DNA from 2 places in the Streptomyces sp. NPDC050528 genome. Region 2 is predicted to be linked to the other one. Evidence: riboswitches for the same ligand, from Rfam matches in the RefSeq annotation. Region 2 holds a riboswitch; the other holds the start of a gene.
What was found. Region 2 has a riboswitch for cobalamin ahead of ACIBK4_RS07660 (cobalamin biosynthesis protein). Riboswitches for the same ligand answer to the same signal wherever they lie in the genome.
Positions count from the first base shown of each region.

Region 1: linked by a shared signal. The riboswitch ahead of ACIBK4_RS03615 (ribonucleoside-diphosphate reductase subunit alpha) and the one ahead of ACIBK4_RS07660 (cobalamin biosynthesis protein) in region 2 are both predicted to bind cobalamin.

Region 1 is NZ_JBITHH010000001.1:783,368-790,826, forward strand. It holds gene ACIBK4_RS03585 (GntR family transcriptional regulator) at 1-517, shown strand, start outside; gene ACIBK4_RS03590 (carbon starvation CstA family protein) at 586-2,727, shown strand; gene ACIBK4_RS03595 (YbdD/YjiX family protein) at 2,699-2,911, shown strand; gene ACIBK4_RS03600 (DUF3311 domain-containing protein) at 3,060-3,335, shown strand; gene mctP (monocarboxylate uptake permease MctP) at 3,332-4,933, shown strand; gene ACIBK4_RS03610 (GNAT family N-acetyltransferase) at 5,040-5,546, shown strand; cobalamin riboswitch at 5,582-5,723, shown strand; gene ACIBK4_RS03615 (ribonucleoside-diphosphate reductase subunit alpha) at 5,848-7,459, shown strand, end outside.
Region 2 is NZ_JBITHH010000002.1:63,454-70,912, forward strand. It holds gene ACIBK4_RS07640 (class II aldolase/adducin family protein) at 904-1,692, opposite strand; gene ACIBK4_RS07645 (lysozyme) at 1,889-2,749, shown strand; gene ACIBK4_RS07650 (anion permease) at 2,948-4,198, shown strand; gene ACIBK4_RS07655 (hypothetical protein) at 4,232-4,453, shown strand; cobalamin riboswitch at 4,606-4,748, shown strand; gene ACIBK4_RS07660 (cobalamin biosynthesis protein) at 4,848-5,789, shown strand; gene ACIBK4_RS07665 (cobyric acid synthase) at 5,786-7,297, shown strand; gene cobN (cobaltochelatase subunit CobN) at 7,294-7,459, shown strand, end outside.

The DNA.
Region 1 (7,459 bases), on a different contig from region 2:
CGTCGCCAAGCCGAAGGTCTCGCAGGCGCTCCAACTCACCTCGTACACCGAGGACATGAGGGCCCAGGGCCTCGAACCCACCTCGCAGCTCCTGGACATCGGCTACATCACCGCCGACGACACCCTCGCCGACCTGCTCGACATCACCACCGGCGGCCGGGTCCTGCGCATCGAGCGCCTCCGCATGGCCAACGCCGAACCGATGGCCATCGAGACGACCCACCTCAGCGCGAAGCGCTTCCCCGCGCTGCGCAGGTCACTGGTCAAGTACACGTCCCTCTACACCGCGTTGGCCGAGGTCTACGACGTCCATCTCGCCGAGGCCGAGGAGACCATCGAGACCTCCCTGGCTACCCCGCGCGAGGCCGGCCTCCTCAGCACCGACGTGGGCCTGCCCATGCTGATGCTCTCCCGCCACTCCCTCGACAAGGAGGGCAAGCCGGTGGAGTGGGTGCGGTCGGTGTACCGGGGGGACAGGTACAAGTTCGTGGCGCGACTCAAGCGCCCACAGGACTAAGGGACTTACGGAGTTACCGAGGTTGCTCTACGTTCCTCCCGTCGCCGCATGGACGGGAGGACTCCCCGGTGCGTACCGCGAACGTCCGAACCATCGTCGTCTGGACCCTCGTCGCGCTCGTCGCCGCCGCGGGCTGGTCCGTCCTCGCGCTGGCGCGGGGCGAGAACGTGTCGGCCGCCTGGATGGTCGCCGCCGCGCTCGGCTCGTACGCCATCGCCTACCGCTTCTACGCGAAGTTCATCGCGTACAAGGTCCTGAAGGTCGACGGCACCCGAGCCACCCCGGCCGAGCGCCTCGACAACGGCATCGACTACCACCCCACCGACCGCCGCGTCCTGCTCGGCCACCACTTCGCCGCGATCGCCGGCGCCGGACCGCTCGTCGGACCCATACTCGCCGCGCAGATGGGCTACTTGCCCGGCACGATCTGGATCATCGCCGGGGTCGTCTTCGCGGGCGCGGTCCAGGACATGGTGGTGCTGTTCTTCTCAACCCGGCGCGACGGCAGGTCACTCGGGCAGATGGCCCGCGAGGAGATCGGCCCGTTCGGCGGCGCGGCGGCGCTGATCGCCACCTTCGCCATCATGATCATCCTGCTCGGCGTGCTGGCCCTCGTCGTCGTGAACGCGCTGGCCTCCTCCCCCTGGGGCACCTTCTCCATCGGCATGACCATCCCGATCGCCCTGCTGATGGGCTTCTATCTACGGGTACTCCGCCCGGGCCGGGTCTCCGAGGTCTCCCTCATCGGCGTGGCCCTGCTGCTGCTCGCCCTGGTCGCGGGCCGCTGGGTCGCCGAGTCGTCCTGGGCCGGCACCTTCACCCTCGCGCCCTCGACCCTGGTGATCTGGCTGGTGGCGTACGGCTTCGTCGCCTCGATCCTCCCCGTCTGGACCCTGCTCGCCCCGCGCGACTACCTCTCCACCTTCATGAAGATCGGCACGATCGGCCTGCTGGCGATAGGCGTCGTCGTCGCCCTGCCCGCCCTGAAGATGCCCGCCGTCACCGACTTCGCCAGGCACGGCAACGGCCCGGTCTTCGCCGGTTCGCTCTTCCCCTTCGTCTTCATCACGATCGCCTGCGGCGCCCTGTCCGGCTTCCACTCGCTCATCTCCAGCGGTACGACCCCGAAGATGATCCAGAAGGAAACCCAGATCCGCATGATCGGCTACGGCTCCATGCTCATGGAGTCGTCCGTCGCCGTGATGGCCCTGGTCGCCGCGACCATCATCGACCCGGGTCTGTACTTCGCGATGAACGCCCCGGCGGGCGCGATCGGCACGACCGTGCAGAACGCCTCGCAGGTGGTGAGCAGTTGGGGCTATCACATCTCCCCCGCCGACCTCGCGCAGGCCGCGAAGAACGTCGACGAGGCGAGCCTGCTGTCCCGCACCGGCGGTGCGCCCACCCTCGCGGTCGGCGTCTCGGAGATCTTCTCCAAGGTCACCGGCGGGAGCCTGCGCGCCTTCTGGTACCACTTCGCGATCATGTTCGAGGCGCTGTTCATCCTGACCGCACTGGACGCGGGTACGCGGGTGGGCCGGTTCATGCTCCAGGACATGCTCGGGAACGTCTACCGGCCTTTCAGGAACGTGAGTTGGCGCCCGGGCCTGGCCCTGACGAGCGCGATCGTGTGCGCGCTCTGGGGCTACTTCCTCTGGGTCGGCGTCCACGAACCCCTGGGCGGAATCAACCAGCTCTTCCCGATCTTCGGCATCGCCAACCAACTCCTCGCCGCCGTCGCGCTGGCCGTCTGCACCACCCTCCTAGTGAAGTCCGGACGCCTCAAGTGGGCCTGGATCACCGGGATTCCGCTCGCCTGGGACGCGACGGTCACCCTCACCGCGAGCTGGCAGAAGGTGTTCTCCGGCGACCCGAAACTCGGCTTCTTCAAGCAACGGTCCGTGTTCCAGGACGCGATCGACGCGGGCAAGGTCCTGCCGCCGGCCAAGTCCATGGACGACATGCACACCGTCGTCACCAACTCCACGGTGGACGGGGTGCTTTCGGCCATTCTCGCGGTGCTCGTCGTGGTCGTGATCGCGGACGCCCTCCGCGTCTGTGTTCGACACATCCGCCGCCCCGCGCTCTCCACGCTGAGCGAGACGCCGTACGTCGAGTCGCACATCGTGGCACCGGCCGGGCTGATCCCGACCCGGGAGGAGAAGGAGGAGGTGGCGCGCGATGCGGTCGGCGCTGATACGGGCGGCTAGCCGGGCGATCGGTGGAGTGCGGTGGTACGTCCGGGAGTTGACGGACGAGTCGGCGTACGACCGATACGTCACGCACGTACGCCGGAACCACCCGGACGCGGAGGTCCCCGACCGCCGTGACTTCGAACGCATGCGGACGGCCCGCCAGGAGGCCGACCCGCGCCAGGGTTTCCGCTGCTGTTGACCCTGGTCGGCCTGTCTTTGACACCGATGTCACGTCTTCACAGAATCGACATGCCGATATACGGACGAGGTCTTCCGCTCGCGCGACGCCGTGACCTAGATTGCCTCCGCATTACACAGGGGATCATCAAAGGTGACGGAGCCGCGATATGTCAGATGTGCCGGAAGTACCGCCCGAAGTGGCACCGCCCGCAGCCGCACCGGTCGTGACACCGGTCCGCGTGGTCATCGCCGTCTGCCTGTTCGCGCCCTTCGTGGCGCTGCTCTGGGTCGGCTCCTACACCAAGATCGACCCCACGTTCATCGGCGTCCCGTTCTTCTACTGGTACCAGATGCTCTGGGTGCTGATCTCGACGGCGCTGACGATGACCGCCTACAAGCTCTGGCAGCGTGACCAGCGCACCCGCCACGGAGGCAACCGGTGAACGACGGCGTGAACGGCGTCGCCCTCGGCGTCTTCATCTTCTTCTTCCTGGCCGTCACGGCCCTGGGCTTCCTGGCCGCACGCTGGCGCCGGGCCGACAACGAGCAGAGCCTCGACGAATGGGGCCTGGGCGGACGGTCGTTCGGCACCTGGGTCACCTGGTTCCTGCTCGGCGGCGACCTCTACACCGCGTATACGTTCGTGGCGGTCCCGGCGGCGGTCTACGCGGCGGGCGCGGCCGGCTTCTTCGCGGTGCCGTACACGATCCTCGTCTACCCGTTGATCTTCACCTTCCTCCCCCGCCTCTGGTCGGTGTCGCACAAGCACGGATACGTGACGACCTCGGACTTCGTGCGCGGCCGCTTCGGCTCCAAGGGGCTGTCGCTGGCGGTGGCGATCACCGGCATCCTCGCGACGATGCCGTACATCGCGCTCCAACTGGTCGGCATCCAGGCCGTGTTGGACGTCATGGGCGTGGGCGGCAGCGCGAACTCCAACTGGTTCGTGAAGGACCTGCCCCTGCTGATCGCGTTCGCGGTGCTGGCGGCGTACACCTACTCCTCGGGCCTGCGCGCACCCGCGCTGATCGCGTTCGTGAAGGACGGCCTGATCTACATCGTCATCGCGGTGGCGATCATCTACATCCCGATCAAGCTCGGCGGGTTCGACGACATCTTCAGCGCGGCGGGCGCCAAGTTCAAGGCGGCCGGGGCGGGCGGACTGGTCCCCGCACCGGCGGGCCAATGGACGTACGCCACCCTGGCGTTGGGCTCGGCACTCGCCCTGTTCATGTACCCGCACTCGATCACGGCGACGCTCTCCTCCAAGAGCCGCAACGTGATCCGCCGCAACACCACGATCCTGCCCCTGTATTCACTGATGCTGGGCCTGCTCGCGCTGCTCGGCTTCATGGCGATCGCGGCCGGAGTCAAGGTCACCAACGGCCAGTTGGCGATCCCGCAGCTCTTCGAGAACATGTTCCCGGACTGGTTCGCGGGCGTGGCGTTCGCGGCGATCGGCATCGGAGCGCTGGTGCCCGCGGCGATCATGTCCATCGCGGCGGCGAACCTCTTCACCCGCAACATCTACAAGGACTTCATCAAGCCCGACGCAACCCCGGCCCAGGAGACAAAGGTCTCCAAGATCGTCTCCCTCCTGGTGAAAGTGGGCGCCCTCGCCTTCGTCCTCACGATGGACAAGACGGTCGCCATCAACTTCCAGCTCCTGGGCGGCATCTGGATCCTCCAGACCTTCCCGTCCCTGGTAGGCGGCCTCTTCACCCGCTGGCCCCACCGCTGGGCCCTCCTCACCGGCTGGGCAGTCGGCATGATCTACGGCACCCTCGCGGCCTACGGCGTGGCCTCCCCGACCCAGGACCACTTCGGCGGCTCCTCCAAGGAGATCCCGGGCATCGGCGAGATCGGCTACATCGGCCTGACGGCGTTCGTGATGAACGTGGTGGTGACGGTGGTCCTGACGTTCGCCCTGAGGGCGTTCAAGGCCCCGGAGGGCACCGACGAGACAAACCCGGCCGACTACACGGCGGACGCGGGCGACCCGGGAGTGAAGGAGGAGCTCCCTGTAATCGCCGGCCACTAAGTCACCCTAGGGGCGCGGGGAACTGCGCGACCAGCCACAACGAACCCGCAGCGGGCCACCGAGAGCACCCCCCTCGGCGGCCCGCTCTTCGTGCACACTCACCCGCATGGACATCCTCATCCGGCAAGCAGAACCCACCGAATACGAACCCCTCGGCGAGATCACCGCACAGGCCTACCTACAGGACGGCCTCCTCGACTTCGGCGAAAGCGACGAATACCTCGGTGAGTTGAGAGCCGTAGCAAAACGGGCAGCCGCAGCCGACGTACTGGTCGCCCTGAACGGCGACCGCCTCCTCGGCGGAGTGACCTTCGTCCCGTCCGGCGGCCCGATGGCCGACATCGCGCAACCCGGAGAGGCCGAGATCCGGATGCTGGCGATCGCCCGCGACGCCCGCGGCAAGGGCGCCGGCGAGGCCCTCGTCCGCGCCTGCGTCGACCGCGCCCGAGCGACGGAAGGCTGCACGGCCGTAGTCCTGTCGACCCAACGCACCATGCACGCGGCCCACCGCATCTACGAACGCCTGGGTTTCACCCGCACCCCCGACCGCGACTGGACTCCCCTGCCGGAGCTCGACGACATCACTCTCCTCACCTATGAGTTGACGCTCTGAAACAGGCGCGACACAACATCTGGTGGTGACGTGACAGGCGAGCACAAGATGTATGCTCGTGCTCGCTGTCGCCGCAGGGGAATCCGGTGCGAATCCGGAACTGTCCCGCAACGGTGTACTTACGTGCATATGCACGCATGGTCAGTCCGAGGACCTGCCGACAGCTCGCGTCCGGCCACCCGGCCAGGGCGCATGACGTCCGGGCCTCGTGGAGTGGGCCGGTGGACGCGACGCCCCGTGCGCTCGTGTACTGCCGCCTGCCCTCGGCGAGGCCCCGTGCCGAGCGAGGGAGAGCCCCACCGTGACCATCGCGCCAGCAGAGCCGGCATCAGCGAACCGGGCAACCGACACGATCGTGGCCGGAACCGACGTTCCCGGAACGGCCGTTCCCGGAGCCGACGGTCCCGGTACCGCGATCCTGCGGACCCTGACCGAGCTGACCGCCGACCTCCCCGACGCCGACCCCGGCCGGGTCGCCGCCGCCACGTTGCGCGGCCGGTCCGCGCACGCGGACGTGGCGGAACTGCGCGAGCTGGCCACGGAGGCGGCCGCCGGCCTCATCTCCGAGGACCCGGTCTACTCCCGCCTCGCCGCCCGGCTGCTGACGGTCAGCATCGCCGCCGAGGCCGCCTCCCAGGGCGTCACGACGTTCACCGAGTCCGTCGCCGTGGGCCACCGCGAGGGCCTCATCGCGGACCGCACCGCCGAGTTCGCGACGCTGCACGCGGCGCACCTGGACGCGCTGATCGCCGCCTCCTTCGACGAGGGCGCCGACGACCGCTTCGGCTACTTCGGCCTGCGCACCCTGTACAGCCGTTACCTGCTCCGGCACCCGATCACCCGCAAGGTCATCGAGACCCCCCAGCACTTCATGCTGCGCGTGGCGAGCGGCCTGGCCGAGGACGACTCGACCCGCGCCCTGGACGAAGTCGCCGCGCTCTACCGCCTGATGAGCCGCCTGGACTACCTCCCGTCCTCCCCCACGCTCTTCAACTCCGGCACCCGGCACCCCCAGATGTCGTCCTGCTACCTCCTCGACTCCCCGCTGGACGAGCTGGACTCCATCTACGACCGCTACCACCAGGTCGCCCGCCTCTCGAAGCACGCCGGTGGCATCGGACTGTCGTACTCCCGCATCCGCAGCCGGGGTTCGCTGATCCGCGGCACGAACGGGCACTCGAACGGCATCGTCCCGTTCCTGAAGACGCTGGACGCCTCGGTGGCGGCGGTGAACCAGGGCGGCCGGCGCAAGGGTGCCGCCGCGGTGTACCTGGAGACCTGGCACTCCGACATCGAGGAGTTCCTGGAGCTGCGCGACAACACCGGTGAGGACGCCCGCCGTACGCACAACCTGAACCTCGCGCACTGGATCCCGGACGAGTTCATGCGCCGGGTGAACGCCGACGGCGAGTGGTCGCTGTTCTCCCCCGCCGACGTGCCCGAGCTGGTCGACCTGTGGGGCGACGAGTTCGACGCCGCGTACCGCAAGGCGGAAGCCGCGGGGCTGGCGAAGAAGACCATCCCGGCCCGTGATCTCTACGGCCGCATGATGCGCACCCTCGCACAGACCGGCAACGGCTGGATGACCTTCAAGGACGCGGCCAACCGCACCGCCAACCAGACCGCCGAGCCGGGCCACACGGTCCACTCCTCCAACCTCTGCACGGAGATCCTGGAGGTCACGGACGACGGCGAGACGGCGGTCTGCAACCTGGGTTCGGTGAACCTGGGCGCGTTCGTCGCCGATGGTGAGCTGGACTGGGAGCGCCTGGACGAGACGGTCCGCACGGCGGTCACCTTCCTCGACCGTGTCGTGGACATCAACTTCTACCCGACCGAGCAGGCGGGCCGTTCCAACGCCCGCTGGCGCCCGGTCGGCCTGGGCGCGATGGGCCTCCAGGACGTCTTCTTCA
Region 2 (7,459 bases):
CCTGGTGATGGCGGCAGGGGCGGAGCGGTGGCGGGTCCTGCTTGGGGTGTCGGGCGCGGGTATGCGGGAGGGGCTGAGTGTCCTGGTGATGACGGCGCGGACGGAGCGGTGGCGGGTCCTGCTTGGGGTACCGGACGGAGGTGTGCGGGAGAGGCTGGGTGTCCTGGTGATGGCGGCAGGAGCGGAGCAATGGCGGGTCCTGCTTGGGGTGCCGGGCGCGGGTGCCCGGAGGCCGGGACGTCTCGGTGACGGCGCGAGACACCATGCCGGTGGTCACGGGCACTGTTTGAGTGGTGATGAGGGTGGTGGTGAGGGGACGGTGCCGGTTGCGCGGGACCTCAAGGGTGACTCAAGGGTGATACGCGACGGGTTGGTGGCACGACGCGACGCCGAGGCCGCCGGTCGCACGGGACGCGGGGATTGTTCGAGGCGGGCCGGTACCGCAGAGCCACGGGGACGAGCACGAGACGAGGCTGTGTGGGTGACGCGGGGCAGCTCGGCTCCGTCGGAGGGTCCTCTCCGGCAGCCGCCGGAAGCGCACCGCGGAAGAACCGGCCGTCGACAGTGCCCCTAGCCCTCGCCGCGCCCACCCTCGCTCTCCCGTCCACTCGTTCCCTCACCCCAGCCACCCTCGCCGCCTCGCCCGCACCCGCACCCCCGCTTCGCCACGCTCTCCCCCTCGCCCCTCGCCCCTCGCCCGAGCCAGCCCCGCCCTCCCACTACCGCCGCCCCTTCCCCCACACCTCAGCGCGCTTCCCCTCACCACGCCGCGCTCTCGCCCTCCACCCCGCCCTCACTCCTCACGCCTCACCGCACCCTCACGCCTCACCTCGCCGCACCCTCACCCCTCCGCACCCTCACGCCTCACCTCACCGCACCCTCACCCCTCCGCACCCTCACGCCTCACCTCACCGCACCCTCACCCCTCCCCCCGCCGCGCGCCCCCTTGCCCATAGGCCGCGCGCCCCCTTGCCCATACCCCCGCAACCGCTCCCCCGCCTCAGCCACCTGCTCCCCCGTCAGCAACGTCGGCGACAACCCCGGCACCGACGAAGCCGTCAGCCACAACCGGCACATCCACTCCAGCTGGGCCGTGCGGTCGAACGCCTGGTCCAGGGACGTGCCGTAGGCGATCGTGCCGTGATTCTGGAGGAGGCAGGCGGAGCGGTCCGTCAGGGCCCGGAGCATGTTCTCGGCCAACTCCTCCGTGCCGTAGGTCGCATACGGGGCAACTCGGACCGGGCCGCCGAGGGCGCCGGACATGTAGTGGACGGAGGGGAGTTCGGGGACGAGGGTCGAGACGGCCGTCGCGTGGACGGCGTGGGTGTGGACGACGGCGTGGGCGTCGGTGGTGCGGTAGACGGCGAGATGCATGGGGAGTTCGCTCGTCGGGAGCAGGGTGCCGAGAACTTGTCGGCCGTCCAGGTCGACGCCGACCGTATCCGCGGGGGCGAGGCGGTCGTAGGGAACGCCCGACGGTGTGACCAGGACGGTGTCGCCGACGCGCACCGAGACGTTTCCGGAGGTGCCGACGACCAGGCCGTCGGAGACCGTCCGGCGCGCTGTCGCGACGAGTGCGCCCCAGGCGTGCGCCTCCTCGGCGCGCACACTCCTCCTCCGCGCGTCCCCCATAGCCCCCGCACTCTCCCGGGCGCCCCGCCCGTCCCGCTGGTCCCGCCGTTGCTCAGCCATGCCGCGATCCTGCCAGCCGGTGCTCCAACGCACGTTCGGGCGAAGGCACTTTAGGCCGGAAGCCGCACATCCGAAAGATGACATATGGGTGCCAACCACCCACTCCGGCCGCTTGGCCGGAGACCGACCGGCGTCGACAGATCTTCCAATAACCTCTGGAGGATTTGTCGTGCACGCCGCCATTCCCGGGGGAAACATGGCCCGTGATCGCAAACCGTCCCTGACCCGCGCCAGCACCAACGCCGGCACCGACGCCAGCACCGACACCCGCACCGGCACCCGCCTTCGCACCCGTCCCCACATCCACCCCCACCCCCGCGCCCGCCTCGCCGCAGCCGCCCTCGCCGCACTCACCGTCGGCGCCACCACCCTCGCGCTCGCCGAGACCCCGGCCACCGCCGCCGGCGCCGTCGCCGCGAGCCCGGTGAAAGGCCACGACGTCTCCTCGCACCAGAAGAACGTCAACTGGCCGAGTGCGAAGGCGAAGGGCGCCACGTTCGTCTACGTCAAGGCGACCGAGTCGACCACCTACCGCAACCCGTACTTCGGTCAGCAGTACGACGGCGCCCGCAAGGCCGGCATCATCCGCGGCGCGTACCACTTCGCCCTGCCGGACAGGTCGTCGGGCGGGAGCCAGGCCGCGTACTTCGTGGCGCACGGCGGCGACTGGAAGGCGGACGGCTGGACGCTGCCGCCGGCGCTGGACATCGAGAACAACCCGTACGACAAGAAACACCCCTGCTACGGCCTGAGCAAGACCGGAATGGTCAACTGGATCAAGGCCTTCAGCGCCGAGGTGAAGCAGGAGACCGGCCGCCGCCCGGTGATCTACACGACCGCCCTGTGGTGGAAGACCTGCACGGGCAACAGCGCGGCCCTCGCCTCGACACACGCCCTCTGGATCGCCCGCCACGAGTCGGCGGACGCGGGCTCACTGCCCGCCGGATGGTCGTACTGGACCTTCTGGCAGTACGACAACAGCGGGAGCCTGCCGGGTGACCAGAATCTCTTCAACGGGACGGTGAGCCAACTGCGGAAGTTCGCCCGGGGCTACTAGACGACCCGCGCGACGACCCACGACACATCCCCCAGGCGCCCCCGGGCGCTCACCAGACACCCACCGGGCGTCCGCCAGACACCCACCAGGCACTCACCAGGCAATTCGGCCACCACGGATACCCCCCTAGTTCATCTTCCGTTCATTCAGATTGCCTACGGTCAACGCGCCGATGACCTCGAACGATTGCCTGGGTAAATGGAAAACTTCTCGCTGATCCTCGCGATTGTGGTCGTTACCGCACTCGCGTTCGATTTTACGAACGGTTTCCACGACACCGCCAACGCGATGGCCACCACCATCTCGACCGGTGCGCTCAAGCCCAAGGTCGCGGTGGCCATGTCGGCCACCCTCAACCTGGTGGGCGCTTTTCTCTCCGTGGAGGTCGCCAACACGATCTCCAAGGGGCTCGTCGACGAGAGCGGCATCCGGCCCGAGGTCATCTTCGCCGCCCTGGTCGGCGCGATCCTCTGGAACCTGGTGACCTGGCTCGTCGGCCTGCCGTCCAGTTCCTCGCACGCCCTGATGGGCGGCCTGATCGGCGCGACCATCGCCTCGGCCGGCACCGGCGCGGTCCACGGTGACGTCCTGGTCACCAAGGTGCTGCTGCCGGCGCTCGCCGCCCCGGTCGTCGCGGGCGTCGCGGCGATGCTCGCCACCCGCTTCTCCTACGCCCTGAGCCGCAACGCGGGCGGCAAGGCCGCCGACAAGGGCTTCCGCGTCGGCCAGATCGCCTCCGCCGGCCTGGTCTCGCTGGCCCACGGCACGAACGACGCGCAGAAGACGATGGGCATCATCACCCTGGCCCTGGTCGCCGGCGGCTCCATCGCCCCCGACTCGGACCCGCCCACCTGGGTCATCCTCTCCGCCGGTCTGGCGATCGCGATGGGCACGTACATCGGCGGCTGGCGCATCATCCGCACGATGGGCAAGGGCCTGACCGACCTCCAGCCGCAGCAGGGCTTCGCCGCCCAGACCAGCGCCGCCGCGGTCATCCTGGCCTCCTCGCACATCGGCTTCTCCCTCTCCACCACGCACGCCGTCTCCGGTTCGGTGATGGGTGCGGGCCTCGGCCGCAAGGGCGGGGTCGTCCGCTGGTCGACCGCGACCCGGATGTTCGTCGCCTGGGGGCTCACGCTGCCGGCCGCCGCACTGGTCGGCGCGCTCGCCGAGTCCGTGACCGACCTCGGCGACTGGGGCACCGCCCTGGTGGCCGTCTTCCTGGTCGCCTCCAGCACCGGCATCTGGCTGCTCTCCCGCCGCCAGGTCGTCGACGCCTCGAACGTCAACGAGATCGACGAACCGGCCGGCGTGGTCACCACCGCGATCGCCGCCGTCACCCCGCCGCCCCCGTCGGTCGCCCTCTCCGAGGGCCTGTCGGCGACGATCCCCTCCCCGCCCACCCTCGCGAAGTCCGACCCGGCGACACCGCCGGCCGCCGCCGTCTGAGCCCGCGCCCCGGACACGAAGGAACGAATCAGCATGCACATCGACTGGGCAGCCCTCGGCTCCGTCTTCGGCGTCAGCCTCGTGGCCACCGTCTCCCTCGTGGCGGTCTTCACCCTCGGCATCGTCGGCCTCTCCCGCCGCGAACGCGCCACCGCCCAGGGCGACTCCGCGCCTCTCGCCCTGACCGGCGCGTACGCCTGCTTCGCGGCCTGCGCGGCGGCGGTGGCGTACGGGATCTATCTGATCGTGGCCTGACCGGCCGCCAGGTGAACTCGACGTGGGGGGGGGGGGGGGGGGGGGGGCCCCCCCCCCCCCCCCCCCCCCCCCCCACGTCCGCGTGCCCCCTCCGGCCCCTCGCGTGTGGGCATCAGCACACTCCGTCCCCGCAGGTCAACAGCAAGTTGACGGCCCTTCCAACAGCATGGTGGACTGCCGGAGCCATATACGGCGGCAGGAGAGGAAGCCGGTGCGAATCCGGCGCGGTCCCGCCACTGTCACCGGGGTAGACACCCCCGGGAGCCAGGAACTCTCACCGCCGGTCTCGTCGAACCAGGGCGTGGACACCCTGAGTGAGGACAAATCGCCATGCTCGGCTGCCGTTCGAGGTCCCGCACCATCCCCGTGTCCGACTCAGTGATCGGCTGACCCGATGCGTGCCGATCGCGTCTTCGCGTACGGCGCCGCCGCCGGCCTCCTCGGCGACCACCTCCTCGGCGATCCCCGCCGCGGGCACCCGGTCGCCGCGTTCGGCCGTGCCGCCGGTGCCGTGGAACAGGTGCTGTGGCGCGACCACCGGGGCTGGGGCGCCCTGCACACCGCCGTGTGCGTCGGTGGCACCATCGCCCTCGCCACCGCGGCCACTTCGGCCCTACGACCGTCTCGTACGGCCTCTGCCGCCCTCACCGCCGCAGCCACCTGGGCCGTCGTCGGCGGGACCTCGCTCGCACGCGAGGCCGGGGTCATCGGGCGCGCGCTGGAGGCCGGGGACATCGACGGTGCGCGGGCACGGCTCCCCCACCTCTGCGGACGGGACCCGCAGTCCCTCGACGCCGACGGGATCGCCCGGGCCGTGGTCGAGTCCGTCGCCGAGAACACCTCCGACGCGGTCGTCGGCGCCCTGGTCTGGGGCGGCATCGCGGGCGTCCCGGGCCTGCTCGGCTTCCGCGCCGTGAACACCCTCGACGCCATGGTCGGCCACAAGTCGCCCAAGTACCGCCGCTACGGCTGGGCTTCGGCCCGCCTCGACGACGTCGCCGGCTGGCCGGGCGCCCGCCTCACCGCCGCCCTTGCGACCGTGGCGGGCGGCGACCCGCGCGGCGCCGCCCGCGCCTGGCGCACCGACGCCCGCAAACACCCGAGCCCCAACGCGGGCCCCGTGGAGGCCTCCTTCGCGGGCGCCCTCGGCGTACGCCTCGGCGGCACGCTCTCCTACGGCGGCCGGGTCGAGCACCGGCCCGTGCTCAACGGCGACGGACGCCCCGTCGCCGTACCGGACATCGCGCGTGCCGTACGGCTGTCCCGGCGCGTCGGTCTGCTCGCGCTCGGGGTCAGTGTCGCCGGGCGGCTCCTCGTGAAGGGACGCACGTCATGAGCGGCGGTGGGTTGTTGGTGGCCGGGACCACCTCGGACGCCGGCAAGAGTGTCGTGACCGCCGGGATCTGCCGGTGGCTGGTGCGGCAGGGGGTGAAGGTCGCGCCGTTCAAGGCGCAGAACATGTCCCTGAACTCGTTCGTGACGCGCGAAGGTGCCGAGATCGGTCGGGCCCAGGCCATGCAGGCGCAGGCGTGCCGCATCGAGCCGACCGCGCTGATGAACCCCGTCCTCCTCAAGCCGGGCAGCGACCGCACCAGCCAAGTGGTCCTCATGGGCAAGCCAGTTGGCGAGATGAGTGCGCGCGGCTATCACGGCGGGCGCCAAGAGGCGCTGCTCGGCACGGTGTTGGACTGTCTCGCCGAGTTGCGGGGCACGTATGACGCGGTGATCTGTGAGGGGGCCGGCAGTCCCGCCGAGATCAATCTTCGGCGGACGGACATCGTGAACATGGGCATCGCGCGCAACGCCCAACTGCCCGTTCTCGTCGTCGGCGACATCGATCGCGGGGGCGTCTTCGCCTCCTTCTTCGGCACCGTCGCGCTGCTCAGCCCCGAGGACCAGGCGTTCGTCGCCGGGTTCCTCGTCAACAAGTTCCGCGGCGATGTGTCGCTGCTGGAACCGGGGTTGGAGATGCTGCTCGGCCTCACCGGGCGGCGGACGTACGGCGTGCTGCCGTTCCGGCACGGCCTCGGGATCGACGAGGAGGACGGGCTGCGGATCTCGCTGCGCGGGACGGTGCGCGAGTCGAACACCGCGCCTCCGGTCGGCGAGGACGTGCTGCGGGTCGCCGTCTGCGCGATCCCCCTCATGTCGAACTTCACGGACGTGGACGCGCTGGCCGCCGAACCGGGCGTCGTGGTGCGGTTCGTGGACCGGCCGGAGGAGTTGGCCGACGCCGATCTCGTCGTGATCCCCGGGACTCGGGGGACGGTGAAGGCGCTGGAGTGGCTGCGGGAGCGGGGACTTGGGGACGCCCTCGTCCGCCGGGCCGCCGAGCAACGCCCGATCCTCGGGATCTGCGGCGGCTTCCAGATCCTCGGCGAGCACATCGACGACGAGATCGAGAGCCGGCAGGGGTCGGTCGACGGGCTCGGCGTCCTGCCGCTGCGCGTGCGGTTCGCGCGCGAGAAGACCCTCACCCGGCCGGTGGGCGAAGCCCTCGGCGAGCCGGTCGAGGGGTACGAGATCCATCACGGGGTCGCCCAACTGACCGGCGGCGAAGCCTTCTTGGACGGGTGCCGGGTCGGTCAGACCTGGGGCACCCACTGGCACGGCTCGCTGGAGTCGGACGGGTTCCGGCGGGCGTTCCTGCGCGAGGTGGCGGCCGCCGCGGGCCGCCGGTTCGAACCGGCGCCCGACACCTCGTTCGCCGCGCTGCGCGAGGAGCAGCTCGACCGGCTCGGCGACCTCATCGAACAGCACGCGGACACGGACGCGCTCTGGCGACTCATCGAGTCCGGCGCGCCACAAGGACTGCCTTTCATTCCACCGGGAGCGCCCGCATGAGCACAGTGTTGTTGTTGTCGACCGCCGACACGGATCTGCTGGCGGCCCGGGCCTCCGGCGCCGGGTACCGGATCGGCAACCCGTCCCGGGTGGACGCGGCGGAGGAACTCCCCGCCCTGATCGCCGGTTCGGACATCGCCGTCGTACGACTGCTCGGCGGCA